Linked DNA regions of Methylobacillus flagellatus KT. Each later gene encodes a partner of the first gene's protein in a complex. Links are inferred from orthologs where the notes say so. Each region holds a gene or a part of one and is shown in the gene's direction. Other genes may lie near its edges.

What was found.
Region 2: the proteins of uvrA (region 1) and mfd are in contact, whole or in part, in a crystal structure (PDB 4DFC), measured with the Escherichia coli proteins. The link is inferred for Methylobacillus flagellatus KT from one-to-one orthologs.

Annotation. Positions count from the first base shown.
Region 1 is NC_007947.1:2,593,417-2,609,075, forward strand. Bases 4,605-8,016 are described here. They hold uvrA (excinuclease ABC subunit UvrA), read left to right. Parts: upstream 4,605-4,996; coding sequence 4,997-7,816; downstream 7,817-8,016. Other genes in these bases: MFLA_RS12380 (MFS transporter), read right to left, coding at 4,605-4,904; MFLA_RS12390 (lamin tail domain-containing protein), read right to left, coding at 7,890-8,016. Outside these bases: MFLA_RS12365 (EAL domain-containing protein), read left to right, coding at 57-1,835; MFLA_RS12370 (PEP-CTERM sorting domain-containing protein), read right to left, coding at 1,893-2,855; ssb (single-stranded DNA-binding protein), read right to left, coding at 3,022-3,525; more of MFLA_RS12380, read right to left, coding at 3,528-4,604; more of MFLA_RS12390, read right to left, coding at 8,017-8,585; MFLA_RS12395 (SdiA-regulated domain-containing protein), read right to left, coding at 8,638-9,546; MFLA_RS12405 (DoxX family protein), read left to right, coding at 10,353-10,757; ispH (4-hydroxy-3-methylbut-2-enyl diphosphate reductase), read right to left, coding at 10,825-11,751; MFLA_RS12415 (CobD/CbiB family protein), read right to left, coding at 11,787-12,701; MFLA_RS12420 (GyrI-like domain-containing protein), read right to left, coding at 12,698-13,261; purU (formyltetrahydrofolate deformylase), read left to right, coding at 13,572-14,426; MFLA_RS12430 (TolC family protein), read left to right, coding at 14,817-15,659. UniProt on the Escherichia coli protein: The UvrABC repair system catalyzes the recognition and processing of DNA lesions. UvrA is an ATPase and a DNA-binding protein. A damage recognition complex composed of 2 UvrA and 2 UvrB subunits scans DNA for abnormalities.
Region 2 is NC_007947.1:1,870,791-1,887,003, forward strand. Bases 4,392-8,357 are described here. They hold mfd (transcription-repair coupling factor), read left to right. Parts: upstream 4,392-4,752; coding sequence 4,753-8,157; downstream 8,158-8,357. Other genes in these bases: MFLA_RS08945 (DUF2934 domain-containing protein), read left to right, coding at 4,392-4,592; MFLA_RS08955 (DedA family protein), read left to right, coding at 8,159-8,357. In the rest of the region: MFLA_RS08930 (YhdP family protein), read left to right, coding at 1-1,619; MFLA_RS08935 (carbon-nitrogen hydrolase family protein), read left to right, coding at 1,685-2,542; metalloprotease TldD, read left to right, coding at 2,759-4,234; more of MFLA_RS08945, read left to right, coding at 4,314-4,391; more of MFLA_RS08955, read left to right, coding at 8,358-8,797; MFLA_RS08960 (choice-of-anchor A family protein), read right to left, coding at 8,921-9,868; MFLA_RS08965 (UvrD-helicase domain-containing protein), read right to left, coding at 10,135-13,524; MFLA_RS08970 (PD-(D/E)XK nuclease family protein), read right to left, coding at 13,521-16,213. UniProt on the Escherichia coli protein: Couples transcription and DNA repair by recognizing RNA polymerase (RNAP) stalled at DNA lesions. Mediates ATP-dependent release of RNAP and its truncated transcript from the DNA, and recruitment of nucleotide excision repair machinery to the damaged site.

The DNA of each region.
Region 1 (15,659 bases):
GGCCACGATCACCTGGTCACATCGGATTTTCCACGCTAAGGCCACCACACTGCTTCATGAACACTGCCACCCACTTCAGATTCAGCCATGGCGACGACAACCCCACCGTAAAACGCCTGCTGCGTGCAGTGACCCCTGTCCCGGACGATATGCCTTGCCTGCAGGTACTGTCCATGTTTCAGGAGAATCAGCGCATGTATGCCCTGCCTGTCGTCGATGCGCAGCAGCACCCGGTCGGCATCGTGGAGCGGCATGCCTTCATGGAAATCTTCATCAAACCCTACACCCACGAAATCTATGGCAAGAAGCCGATTGCCGAATTCATGAACCCTGAACCCCTGATCGTAAACAGCCATACGTCCATAGACGATATCTCCCGCATCATCATCGATGCCGGCATGCAGCATATGGTGAGTGGCTTCATCGTCACGGAACAGGGGAAATACGCAGGCCTCGCCAACGGCCATGACCTGCTCGACGAAATCACGCAGCGAAAACAGGCCAACCTGTTCTATCTGGCGCATTTCGACCAGCTCACCAAACTGCCAAACCGGGTGCTGTTCATGGACAGGCTGGCCATGACGCTGGCAGAAGCGAGTCGCACCAATGCGCAAGTCGGGCTGCTGTTCATCGACCTGGATAAGTTCAAGCACTTCAACGACTCCATGGGGCATGCCTTCGGCGACCAGCTGCTGATTGCGCTGGCTGGCATCCTCGCGCGCTGCTCGCGCGAGATGGATACCGTCGCCCGTCTCTCGGGCGACGAGTTCACCATCATCGTCGACAGCATCAGCGGCCAGAAAGACCTGGATATCCTATGCTGGCGCATACTCGATGCCCTGAAACTCCCACAGCAGATCATGGGACGCGAGATCTTCATCTCGGCCAGCATCGGCACCGCGATCTACCCGCTGGATGACGAGGATGCCAACAACCTCATGATCAAGGCCGATGCGGCCATGTATGAAGCCAAGCGCAACGGACGCAATACTTACCGGCACTATGCAGCAGGCATGCAGCTTTACTCGCTGGATCGCATGTCGCTGGAAACCGACCTGCGCCTTGCCATCGAACGCAATGAATTCGAACTCTATTACCAGCCGCAAATTGCGCTCGACAGCGGCCAGGTGGTCGGCAAGGAAGCCTTGATCCGTTGGCACCATCCGCAACGTGGGCTACTCACCCCCATCCATTTCATTGAAATTGCCGAAGAAACCGGGTTGATCGTGGCCATCGGCCAGTGGGTGATCAGTGAAGCCTGCCGACAGCACCAAGCCTGGCTGCAGGAAGGATTCCAGCCCATGCGAATCTCGGTCAATATTTCCGCCATGCAGTTCTACCAGAGTGACTTCTGCGACATGGTGGAGCACATCCTCAAGGAGACCAGGATCAACCCGGCTTATCTCGAATTCGAGCTGACCGAGAGCATGTTCATGCAGGATGCCGATGCCGTGGTGCGCACCCTGCATCAACTGAGCAGGCTTGGCATCAAACTGGCAATCGATGATTTCGGCACGGGCTACTCCAACCTCAGCTACCTGCGCAAATTCCCGATCGACCGGCTCAAGGTCGATCAATCCTTCATCAAGGGCATAGAGCGCGAACCGATCAATGTAGAAATCGTCAAGACCATCGTGGCGCTGGCGCGCAGCATGTCACTGGAACTGGTGGCTGAAGGTGTGGAGACGGACGTGGAGCTGCACTGGGCGGAAAGCAGCGGCTGCACCTTCGTGCAGGGCTACCGCTTCTCCCAGCCGCTGCCGGCGGAAAAATTCACGCGCTGGGTGAGGGAATACAAATACCAGGCCAACCAGCACTCGCTGGCTGACATTTAGTGTTCAGCAAGGACCTGTTCCCGTATTTCCGGGCGGTCTCGGCATCGACACAACCATTCACTTACTGGTGATCAGCGTGGATTGTTTGCGCTGCCAGCGTCCAAACACGCCAATCAGGCCCAACAACAACATCCAGATGGTCGACGGCTCGGGCACCGCGCTCACCTGCCAGCCGATGTCCGCCAGCGCCGCGTAATCCAGATCGCTGAAATATTCGCGATTGCCGAACGGGGTGCCCGGATCCATGAGGTTGGGCACAAGCTCCCCGTTTATCCTCCCCTGCACGCCATAGGCCCAATGCGCCCCTCCATCAACGGGCACCATATCGCCATACGCCGCCACGGCATGTTCACCGGCAAATACCCAGCCGTCATCCGTGGGCAACAGCAAAGCATCCCAAGCTGTAGACGCCCCAAAACCGAGCAGGTGCGCGATTTCATGGGTTGCCGTGGTCAACAGGTCCGGCTGGCCTGCAGCCAGGCCGCTCTCATCGAGACCTGCATACCATGAAAAATGGCTGTTAAACCAGATGGAGTCTCCCCATGGACCGACATCAGTAGGTACATCCTCCAGCGCGCCTTCCTGCCCACGCGCCGTTACCGTCTCCAAGAAATCCTGGCTACCCTGGGCACGAATGCTGCCACCACCTGCTGCGCCAAGTACCGAGCCATTAAAGGAGGATGCCCCTACGAAAATCACCATGCTGTTTTCCGGGACATACAAATCCGTCACCGTGACATTCTCGATCCAGCTATTCCAGCTAGGATGCTGGAACCTCACACTCCAGCTATCACCTGCGCCAGGCTGGATTGCCGAGAGGGAATCGGTGAAGCCACTGAATACCGAGGCGGCCTGCTCCAATACGTTGCGCCGCATCAGGCCAGCATCGCTGTCGGTACTGAACCAGCCATTCCGGTCAAACCGGTAGTCAAACACAATATCGAGCGCATGGGCCGAACTCGCAATCAGGGCAAGGCTGGCGATCAGGGCCGCTTTAATGGGAATGCGGAATGAATGCATGATGCAATTTCCAAGCAGTGAAATTATTAATTGAGAATCATTATACATTGAATCAACAATCATTCTCAATAATGCACCAAGAATCCGCTACTTCATGGCTTGTTAGCGCAACAAAAAGCCCCGCTTGACGGGGCTTTCAGCAATCACCGACGAAGCAAAGCATGCCTTAGAACGGGATATCGTCCTCGAAATCATCGAAATTGCTGCCTCCAGCAGGCTTGGATGCGGCAGGCGCGGGGCGTTGTGCCGGCGCAGCCTGTTGCCTGGGGGCGGGCTGGCTGTAGTCTTGGTTGAAGTCGTCGCCACCATCATAGCTCGCTCCGCCACCGCCGCCGCTATCGCGCCCGCCCAGCATCTGCATCTGGTCGGCGATGATCTCGGTGGTGTAGCGGTCCTGGCCTTCCTTGGTCTGCCACTTGCGGGTTTGCAGGCGGCCTTCGATGTAGACCGGGCGCCCCTTCTTCAGGTACTCGCCGGCAATTTCCGCCAACCTGCGGTACATGACGATGTTGTGCCATTCGGTGCGCTCCTGACGCTGGCCGTTCTTGTCTTTCCAGCTGTCGGTAGTGGCAATGCTGAAGTTGGCCACCGCCTCGCCATTGGGCATATAGCGCACTTCCGGGTCGCGGCCCAGGTTGCCTACCAAGATTACTTTATTGACCGATGCCATCTTTAACCCCTTATCAATTGCAGGGCGGCGGAATCATCCCAATCCGCCTGCATATCCACTTTCAATATCACCACGCCCTCCTCGGGCAAGACGACCGATTCCTTCACGCCCGGCAACGCTGCCAGTTGCCGCGACAATTGCGCCGCATCATGCGTTTGCCCTTCAGGCAAGGGGTACATTCTACTACGTACTGCCGCCGGTGCACGCATGGTCCATACGCTGACCAGCCATAGCAGCATGAGCGCACCGCAGAAAGCGAATACTGCCGCATATCCATGCTGGCTGGACAGCCAGCCGCCGCAGACGCCGCCAACGAAAATGCCCAATGACTGCGCGGTATTGAACACCCCGATCGCGGTACCCTTGGCATCGGCAGGCGCCTGCTTGGAGATGGTGGAAGGCATGATCGCCTCCAGTACATTGAAGGCGATGAAGAAAATGGTCAACGCCACCATGATGCCCCAGAAACTATCGATCATGAGCCCGAACGCAAGTTCCGCCAATAGCATCACGGCGACACTGATGATGAACACCTGCTTGAGCTTGGCCTTTTTCTCGCCAATGATGATGGCCGGCACCATGAACGTCAGGGAAATCACCATGATGGGCAGATAGATCATCCAATGGTCATTCTCGTTCAACCCACTGGTCTGCTTGAGCGCGAATGGCACCACGACAAACATTGCCATGTGCGAGGCATGCAACGCGAAGATGCCGAAATTGAGCCGCAACAGCTGCGTATCCTGCAGCACTGGGCCGAGCTTGGCCGGCGCGGCCTGGGTATCGGAATGGAACCGGCTGACCTGGGGGTTGGGTACCAGATACTTGATATCCAGCATGGCAAGCAAGGCCAGGACGCCGGTCAGCACGAAAATGCCTGGAACGCCAATCCACTGGTTGAGCGTCGGCCCGAGGATCAGCGACAATGCGAAGGTAATGCCGATGCTGCCGCCGATCATCGCCATTGCCTTGGTACGGTGCTCTTCGCGCGTCAGATCGGCCACTAGTGCCGTCACCGCGGCGGATACGGCGCCCGCGCCCTGGATGGCACGACCGATGATGATGGTATGGATGTCGTCCGCCATACCGGCAACGAAGCTGCCGATCGCAAAGATCAGCAGGCCGATGTAGATCATGGTCTTGCGGCCAAAGCGGTCTGAAGCCATGCCGAACGGCAGCTGGAACAAGGCCTGCGTCAAGCCGTAAGCGCCTAGCGCCAGGCCGATGTAGAAATGGTCATCCCCCGACGGCAAGGTTTCAGCGTAGATCGCAAAGATCGGCAGGATCAGGAACATGCCCAGCATGCGTAAGCCATAGATCGAGGCCAGGCTCAGGGTGGAGCGTAGTTCAACCGGGGACATGCGTTCAGGCTGTGACATTAAAATTCATTGAATTCAACACGCGAAGTTGCGTATATTAACAGGTTGCCCCACCAGGCGTTAACCAAACTCAAGGCAACAGCTTCTACCCCATGGATTACATACGTATACGCGGTGCCCGCACGCACAACCTGAAAAATGTTTCACTGGACTTGCCCCGCAACAAGCTGATCGTCATTACCGGCTTGTCGGGTTCAGGTAAGTCCTCGCTGGCGTTCGACACTTTATATGCCGAGGGACAGCGCCGCTATGTAGAATCCCTGTCCGCTTATGCGCGCCAGTTCCTGGCGCGCATGGACAAGCCGGATGTCGACCTGATCGAAGGACTGTCTCCCGCGATTTCCATCGAACAAAAATCCACCTCGCACAACCCACGCTCCACTGTAGGCACCGTCACCGAAATCCATGACTACCTGCGCCTGCTCTATGCGCGCGCAGGCGACCCGGAATGCCCGGACCACGGCATCAAGCTCGAAGCGCAAACCGTCTCCCAAATGGTGGACAGTGTCCTGCTGCTGCCAGAGGACACCAAGCTGATGATCCTCGCGCCGGTAGTCAGCAACCGCAAGGGAGAACAACTGGACCTGTTCGAGGAACTCAAGGCACAAGGCTTCGTACGCGTGCGCGTGGACGGCAATATCCACGAGCTCGACAGCGTACCCAAGCTGGCCAAGACCGTGAAGCACAACGTCGACGTCGTCGTGGACCGCCTCAAGGTACGCGCAGACGTCAAGCAGCGCATTGCCGAATCCTTCGAGACCGCGCTGCGCCTGGCCGACGGCAAGGCTGTGGCGCTGGAGATGGATAGCGGCAAGGAGCACCTGTTTTCCGCCAAGTTCTCATGCCCTGTGTGCGACTACTCACTTGCAGAGCTTGAGCCGCGCCTGTTCTCATTCAACAACCCGATGGGTGCTTGTCCCAAGTGCGATGGCCTGGGCCAGATCAGCTTCTTCGATCCCAAACGCGTCGTGGCTTTCCCGCATCTCTCACTGGCCAGTGGCGCCATCAAGGGCTGGGACAAGCGCAACCAGTTCTATTTTCAGATGCTGCAAAGCCTGGCCAAGCATTACGGATTCGACCTGGAGACGGCTTTCGAAACCTTGCCCGATGACGTACAGCAAGTGCTGCTTTACGGCAGCGGTAAGGAAGCCATCACTTTTCAGTACCTCAACGAACGCGGCAAACTATACGAAAAATCCCACACCTTCGAGGGCATCCTCAACAACCTGCAACGCCGCTACCATGAAACCGACTCCATCACGGTACGCGAGGAACTGTCCAAGTATCTCAACTCGCAAGCCTGCCCGGAGTGCGGGGGCACGCGCCTGCGCCGCGAGGCACGCCACGTCAAGGTGGGGGGCAAGAACATTCACGAAGTGTGCGAGGCCCCGCTGCGCCTGGCCTTGCATTTCTTCGAGCACATCGAATTGACCGGGCAAAAACATGCGATTGCGGACAAGATCGTGCAGGAGATCAGCAGCCGCCTGAAATTCCTCACCAATGTCGGGCTGGAATATTTATCGCTATCCCGCTCCGCCGAAACCCTTTCGGGCGGTGAGGCACAACGCATCCGCCTGGCCTCGCAGATCGGCTCCGGCCTTACCGGCGTCATGTATGTACTGGACGAACCATCCATCGGCCTGCACCAGCGCGACAACGACCGCCTGTTGCAAACCCTGGTGCGCCTGCGCGACATCGGCAACAGCGTCATCGTCGTCGAGCACGACCAGGATGCCATCATGGAAGCCGACTACGTCGTCGACATCGGCCCCGGGGCAGGCGAACACGGCGGTCACATCGTGGCGGCAGGCACACCGGCAGAAATCCAGCGCAATCCCCAATCGCTCACAGGACAGTACCTCAGCGGCGCCAAGGAAATCGCCGTCCCCAGGCAGCGTCACGCCCCTGACCCAAAACGCTGGCTCAAGCTGACGAGGGCCAGTGGCAATAATCTCAGGAACGTGGATTTGGCTTTGCCTGTCGGTCTGCTCACCTGCGTCACTGGCGTGTCTGGCTCTGGCAAGTCCACGCTGATCAACGATACCCTTTACCGCGTGGTAGCACGCCACCTTTACGGCAGCTCGACCGAGCCTGCGCCTTTCGAGGAAATTTCTGGCCTGGAGTTCTTCGATAAGGTCGTGGATGTCGACCAAAGCCCGATCGGCCGCACACCGCGCTCCAACCCGGCCACCTACACCGGCGTCTTCACACCCATACGCGACCTGTTTGCCGGCGTGCCGGAAAGCCGCGCCCGCGGCTATGGCCCTGGCCGCTATTCCTTCAACGTCAAGGGCGGCCGTTGCGAAGCCTGCCAGGGCGATGGGGTGATCCGCGTCGAGATGCACTTCCTGCCCGATGTCTATGTGCCTTGCGACGTCTGCAAAGGTCACCGTTACAACCGTGAAACCCTGGAAATCCAGTACAAGGGCAAGAATATCCACCAAATCCTGGAAATGACCGTGGAGCAGGCGCGTGAATTCTTTGACGCCGTGCCTGTGGTCGCACGCAAACTGCAGACACTGCTGGATGTCGGTCTAGGCTACATCACGCTGGGCCAGTCCGCGACTACACTGTCGGGCGGCGAGGCGCAGCGTGTTAAGCTGGCATTGGAGCTGTCCAAGCGCGATACCGGCAGAACGCTCTATATCCTCGATGAACCCACCACCGGCCTGCATTTTGCCGATATCCAGCTGCTGCTCGACGTATTGCACCGCCTGCGCGACCACGGCAACACCGTCGTCATCATCGAGCACAACCTGGACGTCATCAAGACCGCGGACTGGATCATCGACATGGGTCCGGAAGGCGGTGATGGCGGCGGCACCATGATTGCGTGTGGCACACCGGAAGAAGTCGCGGATACCAAGGCCAGCTATACCGGGAAATACCTCAAGCCGATGCTCAAACGCTGAGATAACTCTCCTCAATAAAAAATGGCTCTCCTGATGGAGAGCCGTTTTCATGAGATACAAATAGCTTTATCGCTTATGCTGCCTTGCGGCGGCGTGCTGCAAACCCGACAAGACCCAGGCCTGCCAGCATCAATGCATACGTTTCAGGCTCAGGAATAGCCGCGATGGTCAGGTTGGTCTGGCCAGGGCTACCGATATCGCCCACGCTTGAGCGCCAGGAACCTTCGGAATCACCCACTTGGGAGGATACCCAACCGTAGACGTCGTTGGCACCCAGTGCATCTACGCTACCAGGGACACCGCTGTTGTAACGGGCACGAATGCTGCCAGGAAAGTCCTGGTCGCCATAAGTCAGGCGGTCCACCAGGTTCAGCTCGTGATCGAAAATATTGATTTCGTCGTTGCGGCCCAGGTTGGGATTCATGAAACCAATCACCTTGACATCATCGCTCAGACCCCAGCGTGCACGGAATTCGTCAGCACCGATTTCCGTAATCACCACGGACTCGCCAGCCTTCACAATGCCGAAATCCGACAGATTGAACACCAGGCTGGTGCGACTGTCGTCGTCATAGCTCCAGTTGGTGAAATCGACGTCGTTGGAACCAAGGTTGGAAATCTCGATGTACTCGCCCAATTCGCTGCTGTGGCGACTTTGATAGGACCACTCAGTGATATAGACATTGTATGGATTGGCCAGTGCAGGAAGCGCTGAGAACGCACTTGCGGCCAGGATGCTTGCTGCAACCACTTTCTTGATGATGCTCATGATATTAACCTCTCTGATTTGAATAATATTAACGACGCAGGAACAACAACACTCAGGCAATGCGGCGACGGCGTGCCGCAAAGCCCAGCAAGCCAAGACCGAGCAGCATCAATGCATACGTTTCTGGTTCGGGCACGGCAGGCGTTGGCGGCAGGAACACAAATACGGAAGGCTGTTCCTGGGAAACATAAATAATGCCGTTCTCATCGATGGTGACACCTTCGGCAGCACCGCTCAGATAGCGAAGGTTGATGGAGCCGAGTATTTCGCCTGTGCGGGTGACTTCCATCAGCAAGCGCGACTCCTGGCTGATGACCAGCAAGTTGTCATCCAGGCCAGTTCCAAGGAAAGAAGGCACGGTAGCAAGCACTTGCACATCGGAAAGATCCAATACACCCAGCAATGCTGCATCAAACAGGATATCGTGGCTGCCAGTGCCGTCATTGAAGTCGATATTGGCTTCGTAGATGGCCTGCGGATTCTTTTCCTTCACTGCAATGAAGCTGTTGTTGCGAGGATCCCAGCTCACGCCTTCCAGGCCTTCGTTATTGCTGTATGGCCCAAAGCTATAGGCGGGCAATGCATTGGCGCGACGCAGAGTGGTATCGGCTTCATAGGTCACCTTGAACAGGCTTTGCGTACGCTCCTCGCCCAGTGCGAACTGCCCGTTGCCGATATACGTCAGGGCTTCGGTGTCATCAAAGCCGCTGAGCTTCATCGAGCCGATCACCTCGCCGCTCTTGCTCACCTCGACTATGGCCTCTGCCTCGTCGCCGACGACAAACAATGTGCCCGTATCCCAGTTATAGGTAATGGCCGAAGTCTCGGCTGCCATGCCAGGCTGGCCAGGTAGCCTGAACTGATACCCCAAGGTATAGCCGGAAAGATTGAGCGATGGCTGTGCCATGGCCAGAGCCGACATGGAAAGCCCGGCAAACAGCACCAGAATGCGTGAAATCATCTGAAATATCCCCTTGTGAATTAATGTGAAACTTGTACTTGATGAGCTAGCGCAGCGATATTGACGAGGGCAAAAGACAACAGGATGAAGATGCGCATAGTCCTGCCACGAGTCATGGCAGGGGCACCATAAAGCGGGAGTCTGAAAGGCGGAATAATCCCGCACCTGGATTCAGGCGCGGCATGAAAGACAGGGTTAGTTGCTGATATGCAGCTTCATGGCTTGATGGGGAATGCCGGCATCCATGTATTCATCCCCAATGCGGCGGAAGCCGGCTTTTTCATAAAAACCGGACGCATGGGTTTGCGCAGAGACATGAATATCTAGCCAGCCGTGCTGCCGGCACAACTCGATGGCCGTATGCAGCAACGCCTGGCCACCCCCTGCCTGCGCCAGTGTTTCAACACCGCCATGCGGCCAATGGTGCCATCGCTGAGAATGCGGGCGCAGCCGATCGATTTACCATCCTCCGTGACGGCCAGCAGGTGCAGGGAGGTCTCGTCCAGCCCATCCCATTCGAGATCGGCTGGCACATGCTGCTCCTCGATGAAAACTTGCTGACGAATAGCCGATATCTGGGCCTGATCGCTGATCCAATCAGCCTGCCTTACATAAAAAGTCATGTCGATGTTCTTTCTGTTCTTGGTAGGCGGGAGATAGGCATTTCAGCCCGGCGCCTGCCGCCTTGACAAGTGTTGCGGCGCATGGCGCTTACAGGCATCATCTATGCTCGCCTCGATTGATGAAGTCGATATAACAATTAACTTAAGCACAATTATTGTGCATTTGGACGAGAAGGTAAGACGATGACGAAGTTTTTAGGTTTCCTTGGGCGCATCCTGTTAGCACAGATTTTTCTGGTCGCCATCCTGTTCCAGCTCATGATCATTTTTCAGAACCCCAGCGGCTATGAGCAATACCAGATGTACCTTGGCCATTTCGGCCTGCCCGGCGTATTTGCACCTTTGATGATCCTGGTACAGCTGGTATTTGGCCTGACCCTGCTGTTGGGGTTCAAGACCAAACTATCTGCTTATGTGCTGGCAGTGTATGCGATTTTCGTCGCCGTCTTCTTGAAGCTGCCCGACCCCACACCCGGCAGCGGACTGATTGGTTTCATGCAGTACCTCGCACTGGCCGGGGGCTATATCACCCTGGCCTTGCATGCCCCAACGGCCTTCAGTCTGGACAATCTGCGCAAGGCTGCTTGACCACCGCAGTGCACGCACTCGAAAAAGGGCGGTAGAACCGCCCTTTCAATTTGCCAACCGCGATATATCAGGCCTCGGCCAGATTGCGCGGTATTTTGAACACCACATTCTCCACCACGCCATTGAGCTCCTGCACATCGGCAGCGCCCAGCGCTCTCAGCTTGTTGATCACTTCCTGCACCAGGACCTCCGGCGCAGAGGCACCTGCAGAAACACCGATGCGTTTTTTACCGACGATCCAGGCAGGGTCAAGGAAAGAGGCATTGTCGACCATATAGGACTCTACTCCCTGGTTCTGCGCCACTTCCCGCAGCCGATTGGAATTGGAGCTGTTGGGAGACCCCACCACGATCACCAGGTCGCAATCCCGCGCCATGACCTTGACTGCATCCTGGCGGTTCTGCGTCGCATAACAGATGGAATCACTGCGCGGCGGGGTGATCTCGGGAAACTTGGCCTTGAGCGCACTCACGATCGCAGCGGCATCATCGATCGACAGGGTCGTCTGCGTCACGTAGGCCAATTGCGATGGATCTTTCACTTCCAGCATCGCCACATCCTCCGGCGATTCCACCAGGTACATGCCACCCTCGGCCTGGCCCATGGTTCCTTCCACCTCCGGATGTCCCTTGTGGCCGATCATGATGATTTCCTTGCCTGATGCACGCATCTTCGCCACCTCAAGGTGCACCTTGGTCACTAGGGGGCAGGTAGCGTCGAACACCTGCAAGCCACGGGCTTCTGCCTCGGCGCGCACATCCTTGGAAACACCATGGGCGCTGAAAATCACGGTGTTGCCGGCGGGCACCTCATCCAGCTCCTCGACAAAGATCGCACCCTTTTTCTTGAGGTCGTCGACCACAAACTTGTTGTGTACCACCTCGTGTCGCACATAAATGGGGGCACCGAACTTCTCCAGTGCCTGCTCGACGATAATGATCGCGCGGTCTACGCCTGCACAGAACCCACGTGGGTTGGCTAATACAATATCCATAGTCTCTTCTATCAAGTCACCCACTGCCCTCTTCATCACTGCCCCAGCCAGTGGGCGAAGGTCAGCAGTAGCAATAATCCAATCAACAATACCAGCACGCGCCAGACGAGACCTACCGCACTGCGCAAATAGTCGGCATCGGCCGCATCGCCCAGGCCGATCTCGGGGCGGAAGACCAGAATGCCATTCATGGGCAACGGTTCGCCTATCCTCACGCCCAGTGCGCCAGCCCCGCTTGCGAGGATCATGCCCATCGCCTTATCCGGCCAGGTCTCCGCCTGAGAGCGCCAGCAATAAATCGCATCCTCAAAATCGCCTACGATTGCAAAACTGCCCGCGGTCACGAAGGCGGGTGGCCAGTTTAGCCAACGAAACACCTTGCGCGCCCAATCATTGAAAGGCGTCGCTTCTTCAGGCTGCCACTCCATGGTGACGATATGGGACAGCCTGTAAAACAATGCGCCGGCAGGACCGAGGATGACAAACCAGAAAATCGGTGCAAACAAGCCATAATGTGAGCGTGACAACACTGTCTCCACACTCACCTGCGCCACTTGCGTCAGCGTGAAGTTGTCACTGTCGATTTTCTCCCACTGCCCGAGCAAGAGACGTGCCTCGTCGATGTTACCGGTACGCAATGCGGCAATGATCTCTTCCGCACGCGGGCCAAACTGGCTCAAGCGCAAGGTGAAATAAAGCAAGGCCACGCCGAATACGATGCCAAGAATTGCATTCACCTGCAACAGCACATAGTAGACCGCACCAACCAGGAGACTGGGCAACAGCACGACCAGCGCCCAGGCCGTCATCCCCTGCAGGCGGTTGCCACCATTGAAGTTACGCTCCAACAACTGGACCAAGGGCGCGACGATCTCCTGCAACCAGTCCAGCTTGCGGTGCGGCCGGTAATAAGTCAGCGCCAGGGCGCCAATCAGTGCAATGAAGTTCAAGGCGACACTCCTGCATTGGGTTGTGATTCAGGAACGGGATTCAACGGCATTTCGACGCTCAGCACACTATCATCCACAATCTCGACCGTGGGCAGGTTCAATGGCATATCCTTGGACTTGACGAACTCCAGCACCTTGGAATAAGTCTTGCCATAGGCAAGCAAGGGATGCGCCTTAATGCTGGCGACGAACACTTTGCGCACGGGTACGGTATCCACCTGGATCGGTGCCACCGGCTTGGCATCGGCATCAATGATGAAGCCGGCACGCGCATGCAGTTCCTTGTATGGCGTAGTGCGTGGATCGCTGAAAATCAGGGTGATTTCCGGGCCGGGCTGTATATTCTGATCAACCAGCTCGTGCAGTACCTCTTCCTGCTTGCTGGATAGCTTGGAATAAGGGCCGTCGGCTTCTAGGTAGGCATAGCGGTAATTGCCTCGCTCTGCAATCTCGACATCGGCAGATGAAAACAAGCCCCACCACCACAGCACCAGGGTCACGGGGATCAGAAATACCAGCAGGAAATAAGGTAATTGTTTCTTCACGGTCTTGGCTGCCATCAGACAATTGTCCGCAACATGCCTTGCGGGCCCGAACAACAGGCTGAGGCTACTATTATTGTTACTGCCAAACGATACCACAGACACAGCTTGTCTTCATCATAACTTTCAATCATGCATTTGAAATCCCAACTGCACGTATTCACGCTATTTTTTGAGGTGGGCACGGCACCTAACCGTAGGCTCGGGACATAGGTACGGGTGCTGTGCCACATTGGCATCAATACCCAATGAAAATGACGTGAGCAGCGCTCAGCCATCAAATCCCAGTATAATGGCGGTTTTGCGTTTCAAAGCTGCCAGAGCCACGATGAAAAACACCGCAACCCTGCTTGTGACCTGCCCTGACCGCAAAGGCATCGTCGCTTCGATTGCTGATTTTCTCTATCGCCACGATGCCAACATCCTGCATGCGGACCAGCACCAGGATGCCGAGAACAACCTGTTCCTGATGCGTGTAGAGTTCGACCTAGAAGGTGCCAAGGTAACCTTGGACAACTTCCCGGGGCACTTCTCTTCGATTGCCGACCAGTTCAGCATGAATTGGGAGCTCAAAGGCTCACAGCGCCGGGCACGCATGGCCATCATGGTCTCCCAATATGACCATTGCCTGGTGGACCTGCTGCACCGCCACCAGAGCGGCGAGCTCGATTGCGACATCCCACTCATCATCAGCAACCATCGCGATACTGAGCACTTGGCCAGGTTCTACGGCATCCCTTTCTTCCATATTGAAGTCTCCAGAGACAACAAGGCCGAGGCCGAGGCGCGGCAATTCGCATTATTCGATGAACACCAGGTCGACCTCATCGTACTGGCGCGTTACATGCAGATTCTCTCCCCTGATTTCGTCAAGCGCTATCCGCACCGCATCATCAATATCCATCACTCCTTCCTGCCGGCGTTCATCGGCGCCCGCCCATACCACCGGGCCTTTGAGCGCGGCGTCAAGCTGATCGGTGCCACCAGCCACTATGTCACTGAAGTCCTGGATGAAGGCCCCATCATCGAGCAGGACATTACCCGCATTTCTCATCGCGACCAGGTCGAAGACCTGATACAGAAAGGTCGAGACCTTGAGCGGGTCGTACTATCCCGCGCCGTGCGCTGGCACATCGAAAACCGCATCCTGCTCTACGCGAACAAAACCGTGATCTTCGACTGACCGGACCAACGCCGAGAAACTGTCATCAATGCCGGAATATCGACATGATGGTGCCAAGTTCCGGCTACACTGGCACTGGCGACTCAAACGCCGCCTTAGTCCAATAGGACTAAAAACCCTATAAAAACAATGACATTTACCTAGCACATCATTTAGACTAGCCCGCAGCTCTCCGAATTGGCGCAATCCATGCTTAATGATGGGTTGTCATCAATCATGCGTGATATCCGCAACTCGCTTGGGTTCACAATGATTGACATTCAGGGCATGGGTTTTGAGCTAGATTAACACTGCAGAGCAGAAAGAATTCCGCCGCGTATCTATAAAAATCACTAAGGGTTGAACGTGTCAAACAGCCGCAAGTACTTCATGTTTAAATGTACATGGCCTATGTTAGTGGTGACAGCAGCCTGGGCTGCCGAACCGCAAGGGGAAACCACAAATGCACCTGCCAGCGCATTGCAGACTGCTTCCAGCGCCGCCCACGCGGCAGTTGAGGCTGCCAATGCGGCGGCCGCAGCAGCCACGGCCGCCGCGAATGCCGCTACTGCGGCCGCGAATGCAGCCAGCGAAGCAGTCAAGGCCACCGAGCAGGGCTTGAAGCAACCACAGCTAGTCGTCGCGCCAACGACGCCGGAGCAGCTGGCTTCTCCCCCTGCCAGTGCAGCGCCTGCCCTTGTTGGCAACACTCCCCTGCAACAGCAGGCAGCCCAACCCAATGTGGCACCAATCGGACTGCAATCGCTGAACCTGGACTTGCCGACACAGGCTCAATCCGTGGCTGCAGTCGACGAGCTCCACTTGTCACGCCTGTTTGGCACCAGCATCATCCCGGTGGCAGTAGCCAATGAAATCCACAATGAATACCTGAGCAGCGAGTATGCAGATCAGGTTCATTCCGAGCAGTCACCGGCCACCGTCACCGACACCATGGATATCCGCGCGGCAACCGATGCCGCCGTCGATTTCAGTCGCGATGTGCATATCGCCGATGAACGCCTGAACCAGGCCGAAGCGCAATCCAAGCAGGCACGCGGCCTGTTGCTACCCAATCTTTCCGTGCGCTATGGCAAGGGGCGTGAAATCTCCTCACCCTCTTCCGCCATTAATGCCCGTACCGGCTCCCGCATGGAGGAATCGCACCATACCCGCACTGACCGCATCATTACCCTGCGCCAGCCGCTGATGGACTTGACCAGCATTTATGACTGGAAGCGCCGCCAGGCCATCATC
Region 2 (16,213 bases), 720 kb from region 1 along the record:
TCAGCCTCAGCACAGGCAAGGACAAGGCCATCCACATTACGGCCCACGGGCAGGTCAGTGATGCCGGGTTGCGCGCCAGTTTTGGCAATGGCATTTTCTCCCGCATCTTCGGCACCGCCGACTGGCAGGGCAATATCGTTGTCAGCCCGAACGGCGTCAATCTCGTCATCGACTCCAACCTGCAGGGCATGACATCCAGCCTGCCCTTCCCGCTCAACAAGGCCATGAACGACAATGTGCCCCTGCATATCGAGAAAAAACAGCCCACCCCCAGCCAGGACAACATCACCATCCAATATGGCAACAACCTTGGCGCCTTGTTTGTCCGTACCAAGCAAGGCGACGGCAGCTGGAAGTTGGAGCGTGGAGATATCGCCTTCAATGCTGCACCTTCGCTCCCCCAGCAAGCGGGCATCAGGATACATGGCAAGATAGACCATCTGGATATCGATGAATGGCGGGCGCTGGCCATCGCGACCAAGGAAAGCAGTCAGCAATCTGGTCATGGCGTGGATATCCGCAATATTGACCTGTACATCAGCAAGCTGGACGTATTCGACCGCCGCATCAATGACCTCAACCTCGCTGCCACCGCGATCAAGGATGGCTGGCAGGCGCAGGCACAAAGCAAGGAAATGATTGGCGATATCCAGTGGCTGAGTCATGGGAACGGCAAGGTGCTGGCCCGCCTCAAGCGCTTGAGCATCCCATCTTCGACACCAGACACAGCCATGCTGCGCACCCAGGGACAATTCAGCCAGCAAAGCAATGTCAATGAGTACCCCTCGCTGGATATCGTCGCCGACAGTTTCGAATATGGCCCGAAGCAGCTAGGGAAACTCGAGCTGCTCGCCAACGAGCACAACAATGACTGGAGCATAGAGAAACTGCGCATCTCATCCCCGGAAAGCGAGTTGAATGCCGAAGGCGAATGGCACAACTGGAAGCGCTCCCCCAACACCCGCCTCAATATCAACTGGAAAATCAGCAACGTAGGCAAGACGTTGGAACGATTCGGTTATCCCAACGCCATCAGGGATGGCTCGGCCAACCTCACGGGCCAGCTCAAGTGGCCGGGTAGCCCGCATGATTTCGAAACGACTAAACTGAGTGGCAATCTCCAGCTCGATGTCCGCAAGGGGCAGATACTCAAGATACAGCCCGGCGTAGGCCGTCTGTTCAGCGTGCTGACATTGCAGAACCTGCCGCGCCGCCTCACTTTCGATTTCCGCGATGTCTTCAGCAGCGGCTTTGCCTTCGACAAGATCAGCGCCAGCGTGCGCATCGATGAAGGCATCATGCGCAGCGACGATTTCCGCCTGGAAGGTCCCACCGCCCTGGTGCAAATGACCGGGGAAACCAACCTGCAGAAGGAAACCCAGCATATCAAGGTCAAGGTAACGCCCTATGTCAGCGACAGCCTCTCGATTGCCGCGCTGGCAGGCGGCCCTGTCGTGGGTGCAGCCACCTACCTCGCGCAGAAGCTGCTGAAAGACCCACTGAACCAGATCGCATCTTCGGAGTACGAGTTCGTCGGCACCTGGGACAACCCGGTGGAAGTCGAGGCGGGCAGCAGGCGCGAAAATGCCGACCAGACACCCATGCTGCCAGGGAGATGACAACCGGCACTTACAAATGCAACAAACCAAGCTGACAATTCATAGTCCGTCCGGAATCACGAACCATGGCCATCAAATCAAGAGAAAAAGTTGCCAAGAGCAAGAACAAGAACTCCATCCCTGGCATTCACCGCATTGCCGCCATCCAGATGGCCTCAGGGCCCTACGTCGCAGCCAATCTGAGCGAGGCGGAGCGCCTGATCGAAATTGCCGTCAACATGGGGGCCAGGTTAATCGCCTTGCCGGAATACTTTGCCATCATGGGTCTCAAGGATACCGACAAGGTCGCCGTCCGGGAAAAGGAAGGCAGCGGCCCCATCCAGCGCTTTCTTTCGAAGACGGCCAAGAAACACCAGGTCTGGATCATCGGCGGCTCGGTACCGCTGGAATGCGGGAACCCGGATAAGGTGCGCAACACCTGCCTGGTTTTCGACGACAGGGGCAAACAAGTGGCACGCTACGATAAAATCCACCTGTTCGGATTCGAGAAAGGCGACGAGCATTACCAGGAAAAGAAAACCATAGAGCCTGGAAACAAGGTAGTGACCGTAGACACGCCTTTTGGCAAGCTCGGGCTTTCCATTTGTTATGACCTGCGCTTTCCCGAGCTATACCGCGCCATGGGGGAAGTCGACATCATTGCCGTGCCATCGGCCTTTACCGAGACGACAGGCAAAGCGCATTGGGAAACGTTGGTGCGGGCGCGTGCAATCGAGAACCTCTGCTACGTCATTGCACCAGGCCAGGGCGGTTATCATGCATCCGGGCGTGAGACACATGGCAACAGCATGATCGTGGATCCGTGGGGCGTCGTGCAGGACAGGCTGCCGCGCGGCTCAGGCATCGTGATTTCCTCCATCAATACCGCCTACCTGAAAAGTCTGCGCAAGAGCCTGCCAGCATTAAAACACCGCAAGCTTTGAAAAGGCATGCGCTTCCGCCGTGGTCGCCTTGACTTCTTGAATCACTTGCAGGGACTGTGCACCGTCTCCCATGAGGATCTGCACGCGACATTCCTAAAACCAGGCTGTCGTGCTTGAAAAAGCAGCCAATCGCCGCCATTTACAGAAAATACTTATATTCCGCCATCTCAGCTGGCTGTTATGATGGCGTCAATGCAACCTTGAAGATGTAATGCCATGAAACCCGATACATTACCGACCGCCTCCAGTCCTGCCACCGACTCGCATTTCCATACCGCGACCGAAGCCTTGCTTCGTCCCAGCGGACTGGATATCGGACATTTGCAGGGCGTGATCGGCAACATCATGTCGCACCAGGTGGATTACGCCGACCTGTATTTTCAATACAGCCGGGCAGAAAGCTGGGGGCTGGAAGAAGGACAGGTCAAGTCGGGACATTTCAGCATCGACCAAGGCGTCGGCGTACGCGCAGTGAGCGGCGAGAAAACCGCGTTCGCCTACTCTGATGACATCAGCCTGCCCGCGCTGAAACAGGCAGCGAATGCCGCTCGCGCAATTGCAGCACTTGGCGAAGAAAGACAGGGCCAGGCCGTACAGCGCGTCAATGCTCCCCAACTCTATCTGCCGCAAGACCCGATTGCGTCGCTGGGCGCCGAAGCCAAGGTCAGGCTGCTGGAGCGCCTGGAACTGTACGCCCGCAAGGCGGATCCGCGCATCACCCAGGTCATGGCCTCGATTGCGGGCGAGTATGAGGTGGTCATGGTAGCGCGCCATGATGGCGTCATGGCGGCGGACGTGCGCCCGTTGGTACGTCTTTCCATCCAGGTAATCGCCGAGCAGAACGGCAGGCGTGAACAGGGCTCCGCCGGCGGCGGCGGGCGCTTCGACTATCGCTATTTCACTGACGAAGTACTACAGGACTACGCACAGAAAGCCGTACACCAGGCATTGGTGAACCTGGAAGCCCGTCCTGCTCCTGCTGGCAGCATGACTGTCGTGCTCGGGCCAGGCTGGCCCGGCATCCTGCTTCATGAGGCGATCGGACACGGGCTGGAGGGAGACTTCAACCGCAAGGGCAGTTCCGCCTTCAGCAATGCGATCGGCCAGCAGGTCGCCGCCAAGGGCCTTACCGTGGTGGATGACGGCACCATCATCAACCGCCGGGGCTCGCTCAACATCGACGATGAAGGGAACCCGACCCAGCGCACCGTGCTGATCGAGGATGGCATCCTGCGCGGCTACCTTCAGGACAGCCTCAATGCCCGTCTCATGAACATGCCGCTCACCGGCAACGCGCGTCGTGAATCCTACGCCCACATCCCCATGCCGCGCATGACCAACACCTACATGCTCAACGGCAACATGGCGCCCGAGGAAATCATCAAGTCGGTGAAGAGAGGCCTGTATGCCACCAACTTCGGCGGCGGCCAGGTGGATATCACCAGCGGCAAGTTCGTGTTTTCCGCAGCCGAAGCGTGGATGATCGAGGACGGCAAGCTCGCCTATCCGGTCAAGGGCGCGACCTTGATCGGTAATGGCCCGGACGTGCTCACGCGCGTATCCATGATCGGCAACGACATGGCCCTGGATAGCGGCGTCGGCACCTGTGGCAAGGAAGGCCAGAGCGTCCCGGTCGGCGTTGGCCAGCCCACCCTGCGCATTGACGGCTTGACGGTGGGTGGAACGGTTTAATATGATGGTGCCGAAGGTTACCGCCTTCTCCCCCTATTCCAAGCAGAACGGAAGTCCCGACCACGAGAAAGGAACCGAAATGGCTACACCCAAGAGCACCACTGCAAAGAAACCTGCCACTACCCGCGCCGCGGCGGCTAAACCAGCGGCAGCCCCCAAGAAGACCACGACCCCCAGAAAGAGCAGTTCAAGCAAAACTAAGGCCGTTGCGCCCTCCTCCCAGATCAGCGCGGAAGAGCGCTACCGCATGGTGGAAGTAGCCGCTTATTTTCTTGCCGAACGCAATGGCTTTGCGGGCAGCCCGGTAGAATACTGGACGGCAGCCGAGGCCCAGATCGACAAGCTGCTCAGCAAGTAGCACGCAATTTTGCACTTCAGGCCCCAGCTTGTCCGCGAGCGGACAGCCTGGCGTGCCACTTGTCATATCCCGCCATCATCACGCCAGACGCCAGTATTCGCGTACCTGGCAAGCGAAAAGGCTATAATAGGCCGTTTATCCAATCCCTCACGGCAAAGCAATGCAGTTTTCCCTGCCCATTCCGGCACCCGGCCAAACGAGCCGGATCAATCCCCTGACGCCCGGCACCGATAGCCTGGCACTCGCACAACTCGCCACCCACCGTGCAGAGACTTCTGCCAAGGCGCCTATCGTTGTGGTCACCTCCAACGCTTTCGATGCACAACGCCTACTGGAAGAAATTCCCTGGTATGCGCCGCAGCTACGCGTGCACCTGCTGCCGGACTGGGAAACCTTGCCCTACGACCACTTCTCGCCGCACCCGGACCTGATTTCCGAGCGGCTGGCAACCCTGTACCAGATCAGCCAGAACAGCTGCGACATCGTGCTCGTGCCGATATCGACAGCACTGTTGCGCTTACCGCCCAAGGCCTACCTGGCAGCCCATACTTTCATCTTGAAAAAGGGACAGACCCTGGACATTGAGGCCTTGCGCAACCAATGTGCCAATGCCGGCTACCACCATGTCAGCCAGGTCATGGGTCCCGGGGAGTTCAGCGTGCGTGGCGGGCTGATCGACCTGTTCCCGATGGGCAGCGCCCTGCCTTATCGTCTGGACCTGTTCGATGACGAGATCGAGACTATCCGTACGTTCGATGTCGATACCCAGCGCAGCCTGTATCCGGTTGCCGATATCCGCTTGCTGCCGGCCAAGGAATTTCCACTGGATGAAGCCGGTATCGCGCGCTTCCGCCAGAGTTTTCGTGAAATGTTCGAGGGAGATCCCTCGCGCAGCCGTATTTACAAGGATGTTTCCAAAGGCATCGCCAGTGGCGGTATCGAATGGTATCTACCCCTGTTTTTCGAACAGACCGCGACACTGCTGGATTATGTGCCTGCTGACGCCCTGTTGTGCCTGCACGGCAACCTCGACCTGGCATCGCAGGCCTTCTGGCATGATGCGCAATCACGTTACCGCCAGCTGGCGCATGACCCCGAGCGCCCCATCCTCAAGCCAGAAACCTTGCTGATCAAGGCTGAGGAGTTCTTCAGCCAAAGCCACGCCTGGGCCAGGATGCAGCTCAGCCTGGATAATGACAGCAAGCTTCCGGCGCTGGAGGTAGAGCGCCGCTCGGAGCAGCCCCTGCATAAACTGAAGGACTACATCCGCCGCTTCAAGGGCCGCATCCTCATTGCCGCAGAAAGCCTGGGACGCCGCGAAACCATGGCGCAGCTGTTTCACGACCACGGCATCTCCTATGAAACCTCCGAGGACTGGCAATCCTTCCAGGCAGGCACCGCTCCTGTCATGCTCGGCATCAGTCCCTTGCATGGCGGTTTCAGGGTCGACGACATCACCGTCATTACCGAAGCCGAGCTCTACGCCAACACTGTCCGCCAGCAGCGCCGCCGCGACAAGGAAAAGCAGCGCAATACGGAAGGCATGCTCAAGGATCTCTCCGAGCTTCGCGAGCACGACCCGGTCGTGCATGAACAGCACGGGGTAGGTCGCTACCGCGGCCTGGTCAATATCGACTTCGGCGAAGGCGAAACCGAATTCCTGTTGCTCGAATACGCCGGTGACGACAAGCTCTACGTCCCGGTCTCACAGTTGTTCCTGATCTCGCGCTACTCCGGCGGCCCGCCGGAATCCGCGCCGTTGCACCGCCTGGGCAGCGGCCATTGGGAAAAGGCCAAGAAGAAGGCCCTCAAGCAGGTACGCGACACCGCTGCCGAACTGCTCAACCTCTACGCCCAGCGTGCGGCGCGCAAAGGCCATGCCTTCAAACTCGGCCTGCATGACTACGAGGCATTTGCCGAGGGGTTTCCCTTCGAGGAAACCGCCGACCAGCTTGCCGCGATCGAAGCCGTCATCAGCGACATGCAGTCCGGTCGTCCCATGGACCGACTGGTCTGTGGTGATGTCGGCTTCGGCAAGACGGAAGTGGCCTTGCGCGCCGCCTTCGTCGCCGTCATGGGTGGCAGGCAGGTAGCCGTGCTGGTGCCGACAACGCTATTGGCGGAACAACATTTCCACAACTTCAGCGACCGCTTTGCCGACTGGCCGGTCAAGATCACCGAAATCTCCCGCTTCCGCACCGCCAAGGAACAGGCACAGGCATTGAAGGGCCTGGAGGATGGCAGTATCGATATCGTCATCGGTACCCACCGCCTAATCCAGAAAGACGTCAAGTTCAAGAACCTCGGCCTGGTCATTCTCGATGAAGAACACCGCTTCGGCGTTCGCCAGAAGGAACAACTCAAGGCCATGCGCGCCGAGGTGGATGTCCTGACGCTGACCGCCACACCGATCCCACGTACATTGTCCATGGCCATGGAAGGCCTGCGCGAATTCTCGGTCATCGCCACGCCACCGCAGAAGCGGCTGGCGATCAAGACCTTCGCCACCCATTATTCCGAAGGCATCATTCGCGAGGCTGCCATGCGCGAGTTCAAGCGCGGCGGACAAGTGTACTTCCTGCATAACGAAGTGGACACCATCTTCGTCATGAAGGAAAAGCTGGAGAAAATCCTGCCCGAGGCCCGCATCGGCATCGCCCATGGACAGCTGCGCGAGCGCGAGCTGGAACATGTGATGCGCGACTTCTACCAGCAGCGCTTCAACCTGCTGCTGTGCACCACCATCATCGAGACCGGCATCGACGTGCCAACGGCCAATACCATCATCATGAACCGCGCCGACATGTTCGGCCTGGCGCAGCTGCACCAATTGCGCGGACGCGTGGGACGCTCGCACCACCAGGCCTATGCCTACCTGCTGACCGACCCTGACCGCAATATCACGCCGCAGGCGCAAAAACGCCTGGATGCGATCCAGCTGCTCGAAGATCTGGGAGCGGGCTTCCATCTCGCCATGCACGACCTGGAAATCCGTGGCGCAGGCGAACTGTTGGGCGACAGCCAAAGCGGGGAAATGCAGGAAATCGGCTTCACCCTCTACTCCGAGATGCTCAGCCACGCCGTCAAACAGCTCAAGGCAGGCAAGGAGCCGGATCTTTCGGCCCCCCTCGGCGTCACCACTGAAATCAACCTTCATACGCCTGCATTATTGCCGAACGATTATTGCCCCGACGTGCATGAGCGCCTGGTGCTCTACAAGCGCCTAGCCAACTGCAGCGACGACGATGCGCTGGACGCCATGCAGGAAGAGCTGATTGACCGCTTCGGGCTGTTGCCAGAACAAGGCGAGGCCCTGATGGCCTGCCATCGCCTGCGCATTGCCGCCAAGGCCCTGGGAATCAATAAGATCGACGCCAGCGACTCCGCGATCCAGCTGCATTTTTCACCGAAAGCGGATCTCGATCCGACCAAGCTCATCGCGCTCCTGCAACGTGACCGCCGCTGCCGCATGAACGGGCCGGACAAGCTCAGGGTTACGGTACAATATCCCGGCATTGCGCAACGTGCCGACTTTATCAAGAACCTGTTAAAGGAACTCGCCTGACATGCTGGAAAAAATCATTGCAAGCGTCGCTGCCTGGATCATCGGGGTAATCTCGACCATGGGTTACGGCGGCATCGTATTGCTGATGGCAATCGAGTCTGCCTGCGTCCCCTTGCCCTCGGAAATCATCATGCCGTTTGCGGGCTATCTGGTATTTACGGGTGAGCTGACCTTATGGGGCGTGGCACTAGCTGGGGCCGTGGGCTGTGTGGTCGGCTCAATCCCCGCTTATTACCTGGGCATGTTCGGTGGCCGGCCCTTGGTGGAGAAATACGGCAAATGGGTGCTGATCTCCCATCACGACCTGCACTTGGCCGACCGCTGGTTCGAGAAATACGGCGACATCATCATCTTCGTCGGCCGCCTGCTGCCTGCAGTACGTACCTTCATCGCCTTCCCAGCCGGAGTGGCACGTATGCACATGGGCAAGTTTATTGCCTATACTTTCGTCGGCTCATTGATCTGGTGCTTCCTGCTGGCGTATGCCGGCATGAAATTCGGCCAGCATTGGGAGTCGCTCGAAGTCTATTTCCACCAGTTCCACATCGTGCTGGTCGTCGTCGGCGTCATCTTCGCCGTGTGGTACATCAGGCGCCACCTCAAAGCCATCCGCCGCGTACACCACCACGATCACCATTGATCCAGACTACATCCCGGCAGCACGGTTAGAGCAACGCAGACGCCAGAAAGGAAAAAAGCGTGGGTAATGCTACCCCACGCCTTTCTCCTCCTCTATCCCCCCCGGGATTCAGATGGTATGGCTTTACTTCCTAGCCAAAATCTTCCTGCGACGGGCGGTTGCCAGCCCAATCACACCCAACCCAGTCAATAACAAAGCATAATCATGTGGTTCCGGTACAGCAGCTGTTACACCAGCGAACAACGCAGTCTCGACAGTGTCGAACCCACCGTTGCCCAATGTCATGGCGTTATCCCATTGGTTGGCAATCACCGTCCCATATAGATTGCCAGAGCCAGTGATGGTGGCATTGACCGCCAGAATGTTCGCATTGATGGCCGCATTTTCCAGCTTGACGCTGGTGGCCTCGTAAAAGTTGAACAATACGTTGTAGTCATTGCTCAACGACTGCCATTGCCAGCCCAGGACTGCATCAGAACCTGCCACGTTGAAAACCAGTGTAGTACCAGCAGAAAATCCATTGAAGGTTAAATTATTAAAGCTTGCGAATTCGCTGGCATCAAGGTTGAAAAACTCGACACCGGATCCCGAGCCGGTAAACACCTTACTATTCTGGTTCCATTCATCCAATGGTGAGTAGCTGCCTGTCGCAGAGACATTGGAGAGGCCGCTTGATAATGCAGTCAGGTAACTCTCTGCCGCAGCAAAATCAACGGGAGCTGGCGCTGTCGATGGATTATCCAATGTGCCGCTTATTGTGTAGTTCCCGCCCTTGTTATTGGTGCCACCTACCCACAGATTACCATTCGCGCTACCGCCCCATGGGGTATCGCCCAGATTGCCACCGACCACGACGGCATAATCATTGCCATTGATATTGGAGACGCTATTGCCATTCAAGCTGGCATCGCCGCCGATAGCCAATGCGCCTGCCACCGAATTACCGTTGGCCGTATAATCCCCAAAGATAAATGCGTTGTAATCTCCAGCAACCCCGAGGTCAATCGTGCCCGCAGCGGCTGGAGCGGATATTGCCGCCAATACTGCCAACATACTCAATTTCGTTTTCATCGTTTCACTTTATCCTGTTGTAGGGGGATGTTTGCTTTACTATAAGCAACCCTTGTACCGATCTATACCAAGGGCATGCTCATCTATAAATATGACTCTTAAATATCCTTTAAATTCAATTTGGTACTAAAAAAACATTCCAGTTTTCCACGGATATCATCCGGCTTCCCATCCAGGCCAATACCACTTGGAGTGACAAAATTTCCACACATCCATCAAAATTCCGACAATCTTTGTCATGATGTTGTCCAGATTGGCGTGATGGATCAAGGCAATTCACACAGTTTGCCCAAGGCCATGAAGTAAATTGCCTTGCGAATTGGTCGTCCTTCCTCCGCAAATAGTGCCGCATATCCCGTCAATTGTGCTGCATGCACTGAAGCGGCATCCAGCATGATTTGGGCATCTGCGTTGACAGGCAGCCGTGTCGATTTGTAGTCGATGATCCAGCGCTCGCCATTCTCGATGAAGCATCGATCCACGACATGCTGCTTGAAGCCAGCGTCGCCGACATGCCCGAGAGCGAGTTCCGCCGCCGCTTGCGGCCTCGCCGACAGCACCCAGCGGCCATCCGGACTCTGCAAGGTGAGTGCCAGCAACTGCAGTACCTGCCCTGCTGCCTCCTGCGCAGCATCTTGATGGTGCCCTTGCCGCGCCAGCCACCTTACCATTGCAGGCCTCAGGCTGGGCAGGCGCGCCAGCCAGCCATCGAAGTCGGGATCGGCTGAGATCATTTCCACATATTTATGCGCAAGCGTACCGATGTGGGCTTCCAGCCCTGCCTGTCTGCCCAACACCGGTGTGTCCGCAGGCGCCTGTTCGTAAGAGACCACTTCATGCCTGTCATCGTTGTAAATTGACGGCATGTCGGCTTCTTCCACCCTGACCAGCTTGGGCACGAAGTCGGCCAGCAATGGCGGCTGACTTGCATCTTCCGCAGGCAGGACATGCTGCGCAGCCGCTTCCATGAAGCGGCCTGCCAAGTGTGGCCACAGCAAGTCAAGAAATGTGCCGCCGGACGGCCTGAGCTCCCCCTTGGCATTCGGAACGACGCTGCCGAGCAGGTGCAGGCAGCGTTCGGCTCGGGTTGCCGCGACATACAGCACGCGCGCGCTTTCATGGTCCGCGCGCTCCTTTTCCAGCATTTTCAGGTAGCTGTATGGGCTGGGTTCGTCCCGCCCCGCCGCCCCCTTGGGAATAAACGGCGCCGTGACCAGCTCGGTAGTGACGCCAGCCTCCGTGTCGATGGCAACTTCCTCCCACAGCAGCAGAGGCATTTCACCGTTGCGCGGCCGCCGCTCCAGTCCCGGGAGGATGACCGTATCGAATTCCAGTCCCTTGGACTTATGAATCGTCATGAACTGTAATTGCCCATTCGCCTCCAGATCTGGCGCGGCATAGAGTTTCTCCACCTCTTGCACCAAGCGCTCCAGGCTGAAGCGGCCTTGCTGGTCCAGCTGGTCCACCAAGGCAAAAAAGGCTTCCACATCGGCCACATCCCCCGGTTGCCACAGGCATTGCGCTCCGCCCAGCATCAGCCAGGCGCTCTCCAGCCAACGGCTCAAGGGCATGCGTCCCTGCTGTCCCAGGATTTCCGACAGCACCTGCACCACATGCTGGCTGCGCCGGCGGCCGTCTTCACTCATCCCAGCCAGCAGGGCGTTGTCATGCAACAATGACCAGATCGTGCGATAACGGTCACGCCCTGCCAGCACATGCAGATCGGCAAGGCGGAGGCCGCACCAGGGCGCACGCAATACGGCAAGCCAGTTGACGCGGTCAGCGCGCTGCAGCAAGGCATGTGTCAAGGCCAGGAGATCCTGCACACTCTGCCGCCCGGCAAGTGGCTCGATCTCCACTGCCTGGAAATGCAGGTCGGGGTGGTGGCGCCGAATTTCCGCCACCAGCGTCTCGAGATGCGCACGCGCACGCACCAATACCGCAATGCGCGCCTCAGGCCGACTTGCCCAGGTATGACGTATGATCCCAACCACCGTGCCGGCTTCGCGAATGCGCAGTGCATCGGCACCCTCGTCCGGATGAGCGATCAACGGGTGCACCATCACGTCGGCGCCGGCTTCATTCTCGCGGGTGGCCACGAATTCGCGGTAGCGGATCGCCCCCTGCACCACGCTGTCATGGGCAGGAAACACATGGCGGAACGTGGCGTTGATCCAATCCACCACCGGCGGTGCAGAACGGTTGTTGCGACAAAGCTGCAGGCGTTCCAGCTTCAACGCGCCAATGCCGTCTTCGGCAACCTCAAGGAACAGCCCCACATTGGCCTTGCGGAAGCGGTAAATCGACTGCATCGGGTCGCCCACGGCAAACAATGTCCGGCCATCGCCAGGCATCCATCCCTGCGTCAGCCGCTGCAACAGCTTGACCTGCCCGGGGCTGGTGTCCTGGAATTCATCCACCAATAGGTGGCTGATCTCATAATCCAGTTTCATGGCCAGTTCGCTGGGCGCATCGTCATCGTCGCCCAGTGCCAGCAATGCGCGTTGCGACACTTCGACGAAATCCACCTCCCCTGCCTGCTGGAACACCAGCCACAATTGAGCGACGGCAAGCTTCAATAACTGCGCCAGCGCTGCCACCATCTGCCAGCTATGTTCGTCCTGCCGTACCGGCAGGCTGCGCAAGCGCTGCAAGGTGGCCTCTGCACCTGCGGTCTGCTGCAAGGTTGCCACGATCTCGGCAAACCGCTCCTTGAAGGGCTTGGATTCCGGCGTGGCCGGGAAGCCATTCTTGACGTTGACCGTCTTGCGCAATGTCCCGGTGCCCGTCAGCAGCAGGTCACACACTGCCAGCCATACCGGCAATGCCTGGGACGAGGCGGGCAATGGCGTTTCCCAATCCAGCAACAATGCCTGGCGTACGTCGCAGGCCAGGTTCCCGGCAGCATATCGCGCCACCGGCATCAAGACGCGCTGCATGCGCTCCGGCAACACCTCGGCAGCGGCTTTCAGATCCTGGATGACCAAGTGTTCCAGCGCCCGCTCGGCAGCCTGTTGCAGGTTGCCATGGTTGGCGTAGTCCAGCCATTGGTCGCGCTTGCCCAGCATGTCCACCAGCAAGCCCGTGAGCTTCTGCACATCATTGTCGACATAGCGTAAGGCCAGGCGTACAGCTTCGCCCATGCTCTCTTCGTCCACCAGCGCGAGCGTGCGCTCAGCGGCAAGCCGATAATGCGCGCTGGCGTCCTCGCTGACGGCTGGCTGGCTGCCGAAGCGGCTCAGCAGCGGCATCTGCCGCGACAGGTGTCCGGACAAGGAATCGATCGTGAATATCCTCAATCGCGACGGATGGTCCAGCAACTCCCAACCCAGGCTGTCCGCATGCCGCAAAGCCTCCTTGCCCAGCCTGAAGGTCTGCTGCTTGTGCGCTTGCGGTGGCGGGCTGCCACTGGCGGCCATCAGCAAGCTGTCGAGAATGCGGGCACGCATCTCGGCTGCTGCCTTGTTGGTGAAGGTGATCGCAATGATCTGCTCAGGCGCCGAGACGGTTGTAAGCAAGCGCAGAAAGCGCTGGGTCAGCAGCTCGGTCTTGCCAGCCCCGGCAGGCGCTTCCACGATGAAAGATGCAAGCTCGAGCGCCCGCTCGCGGCTGACGCGATCCAACTTGAGCAAATCCGTTGCCTGCGCTGTTGTCATTGTGCGCCCCCCTGCTGCATGTGCTCGAACTGCAGCCGCCTTTCCGGCAGGCGCAGCAGGGGCAGCACCTCGCAATAGGCAAGTTCATTCTCATCCTGTACCAGGACTGCGGCTTCTCCGCGCTTCAATTCATCCACCACTGCGGTAATGCTGCTGCGCCAATGCGCAAGCACACTGTGCCAATCCGGAAACATCTCCTCAGAAAACACTTCCCGGGTTTTCTTGTCATCCAGCACCGGCATCGCTGGCAGCACGTTGCCATTGGCAAGCCCGGCAAATCCATGTTCCTCCAGCTTGACCATGGCGAAGGCGATCGCGGAAATCTCTGCGCCCTGGGAACCGGCCGTATCGGCCGGGTCGAGCGACGACAGCACAAAGGCGGCATATACCGGTAGCTGGGGCTCGGTAATGCGACTTTGCGCCCAGTTGCGCGTATCCGGCTTGCGGCCGGTCTTGTAATCGATGACGATGCGACTACCGTCTTCCAGCTGGTCGATGCGGTCTATGATCAAGGTGATCTCCACCCCTTCGATGAGTACTTTCTGCTGCTGCTCGCTGGCCAGGACGGTGAATGGCTGTTCGCGCATGCGCTCGAAGGCCAGCCAGCCCTTGAGCAAGCGGGTTAGGCGCAATGTCTCCAGCGCAACGAACGCCTCGCTCAATACTTCGCCGCAAGTGTCCGCATAAATACTCAGCCCGTCCTGCACGGCTTCTCCGAGTGCCTGTTCCAACTGCATCTCATCCATTGCCTGCAAGTCATGCAGGCCTCTTCCGCGCCAGAACCGTTCCAACACCAGATGGACCAGCGTCCCGCGACCGGCTGCATCCAGGCCATTCACCGGTGCCTTCAACGCGCGCGCATGCAAGCGATACTGGAAATAAGCCCAGGCGGGACAGACCGCCTGGGCCTTGAGCAGGCCGGTACCGCCCGAGATATGCTCGCCTTCCTCGACCGGCGGCGCCTGGTGGTCATCCAGCCATTGCAGCGGCTTGCCGTCACGTTCAGCGAGCGCCTGCGCCAGGCTAAGGCTAAGCTCGGGCATCGCATCGGCCAGGGGAATCGCCTGCAGCAGCGGGCTGGGGCGCAATTCGCGCTCGCCGTCCTTCAGCGCACTGGAAAATATGACTTGCTGCGCGCTATGCAGCAGGCGCTGATGAACCACCTGCGCAAACGCGGCCTGCACCGCGCTGTCGGCATTCGGCACGCCGTATTGGCGCTGCATTGCAGCGGGCAGCAGGGGATTGGGCCTGGGCGGCGGCGGCCATACATAGTCATTCATACCCATTACCCACAAGCCGTGCAGCGGCTGGCTGACGCTTTCCAGCATGCCCATGACCTGCAACCGGACCTCACCTTCCGCCTCCGGCTGGTGAATCTTCTCCTGCACCAGCTCGCGCAATCTTGCCAGTGCCTGGGAGAAAGGCAACGCTTGCTGCAGCACATCGAGCGAAGCCAGCGCCTGCAGCACCTCATCGAAAGCCTTGATGGCCTGGAATTCAAAACTGGACAGGCTGCGCTGCCTGCCCGGCCATTCAAGCGCGTCCAGCGTACGCTGCATGACGTCTGCCCATACCGAGGGCAGCTGCTGGCCGTGCTGCTCCTGCAGGATGGCCAGCGCGTCGGAGATATGTGCCTGCAAGCCGGCCAACACCAAAGGCGCTTTTTCACTGCCGGCCTCGCGCCGGATAAAGCGGACCAGGCGCGACATGCTCATGGACAATGGCAGCCGCTCACGCATCCGCGCATCGAGCTGCGCGCGGGCATCTGCCTCGGTAACGGCATGGGACCAATAGGGTTGCTGCAGCAAGTGAGAGAAATCCTGCTGCTCGATCTTGTCCTGTCGCCGCCACTGGCTGAAGAACTGGAGGAGCGCCAGCGCCGTATGCACGACTGGCTCTCGGTGCAAAGGCTGTCCCAGAGAAAAGTCGTATTGCCGTGGCGCCTCCACCATGGCAGGGCGCACCCACGAGGGATGCAAGGCGTCATCAAGCAAGCGTGCCAGCGTCCCGCGCAGCTTGGCCAGCTCTGGCACCACAATCCCGATACTGGCCCCGGGGTGTTCGGCCAGCTGCCGTTTCGCCCAAGCCACAGCGGCCCGGCACTCTGCCTGCTGGTCGGCGAGCAGCAGGCGCTGGGCACCCCCTGCTTCAGCAAGAGCGGTATCATGGCGCTGCACATCGACATGGCGTTGCTGCAAGATTTCCCACAGTCGCACCATCTGCGGTGTCATGCGGTCAAAACCCGCAAAGGCGATGCTGCCGGGCAGCCGCCCTACGCCCCGGGCCAGCATGTCGAGTTGCCAGTCGAAGTAACGCGCCGCCTCCATCCAGCCACTCTGCCGGCACCGGGCCACGAACTCTCGCCGCCAGGCGAGAAACTGGCGCGTTTCCTCGCTGTAGCCGGCATCAGGCGCAGGCAGGCGCCACTCCAGCAACAATTGGTTGGCCTCCTGCGCCATGCACGCCAACCCCTTGATATCGAACAGGTCGCCGGCCACCTCGGCTGCAAGCACCTCCTTGATGACGGTTTCCCACAACATACGCTCCTGCGCGCTGCTCAACACGCCTTGCGGGACCTCTTGCGCGTCCAGTTCACCCGTGAGTAGGGCTGCCTCGAACAAGGCGTCCAGCCACTGGCTGACGGTCATGACATCCAGTAACGTCCACTGCTTCAGGCCACGGGCCGACT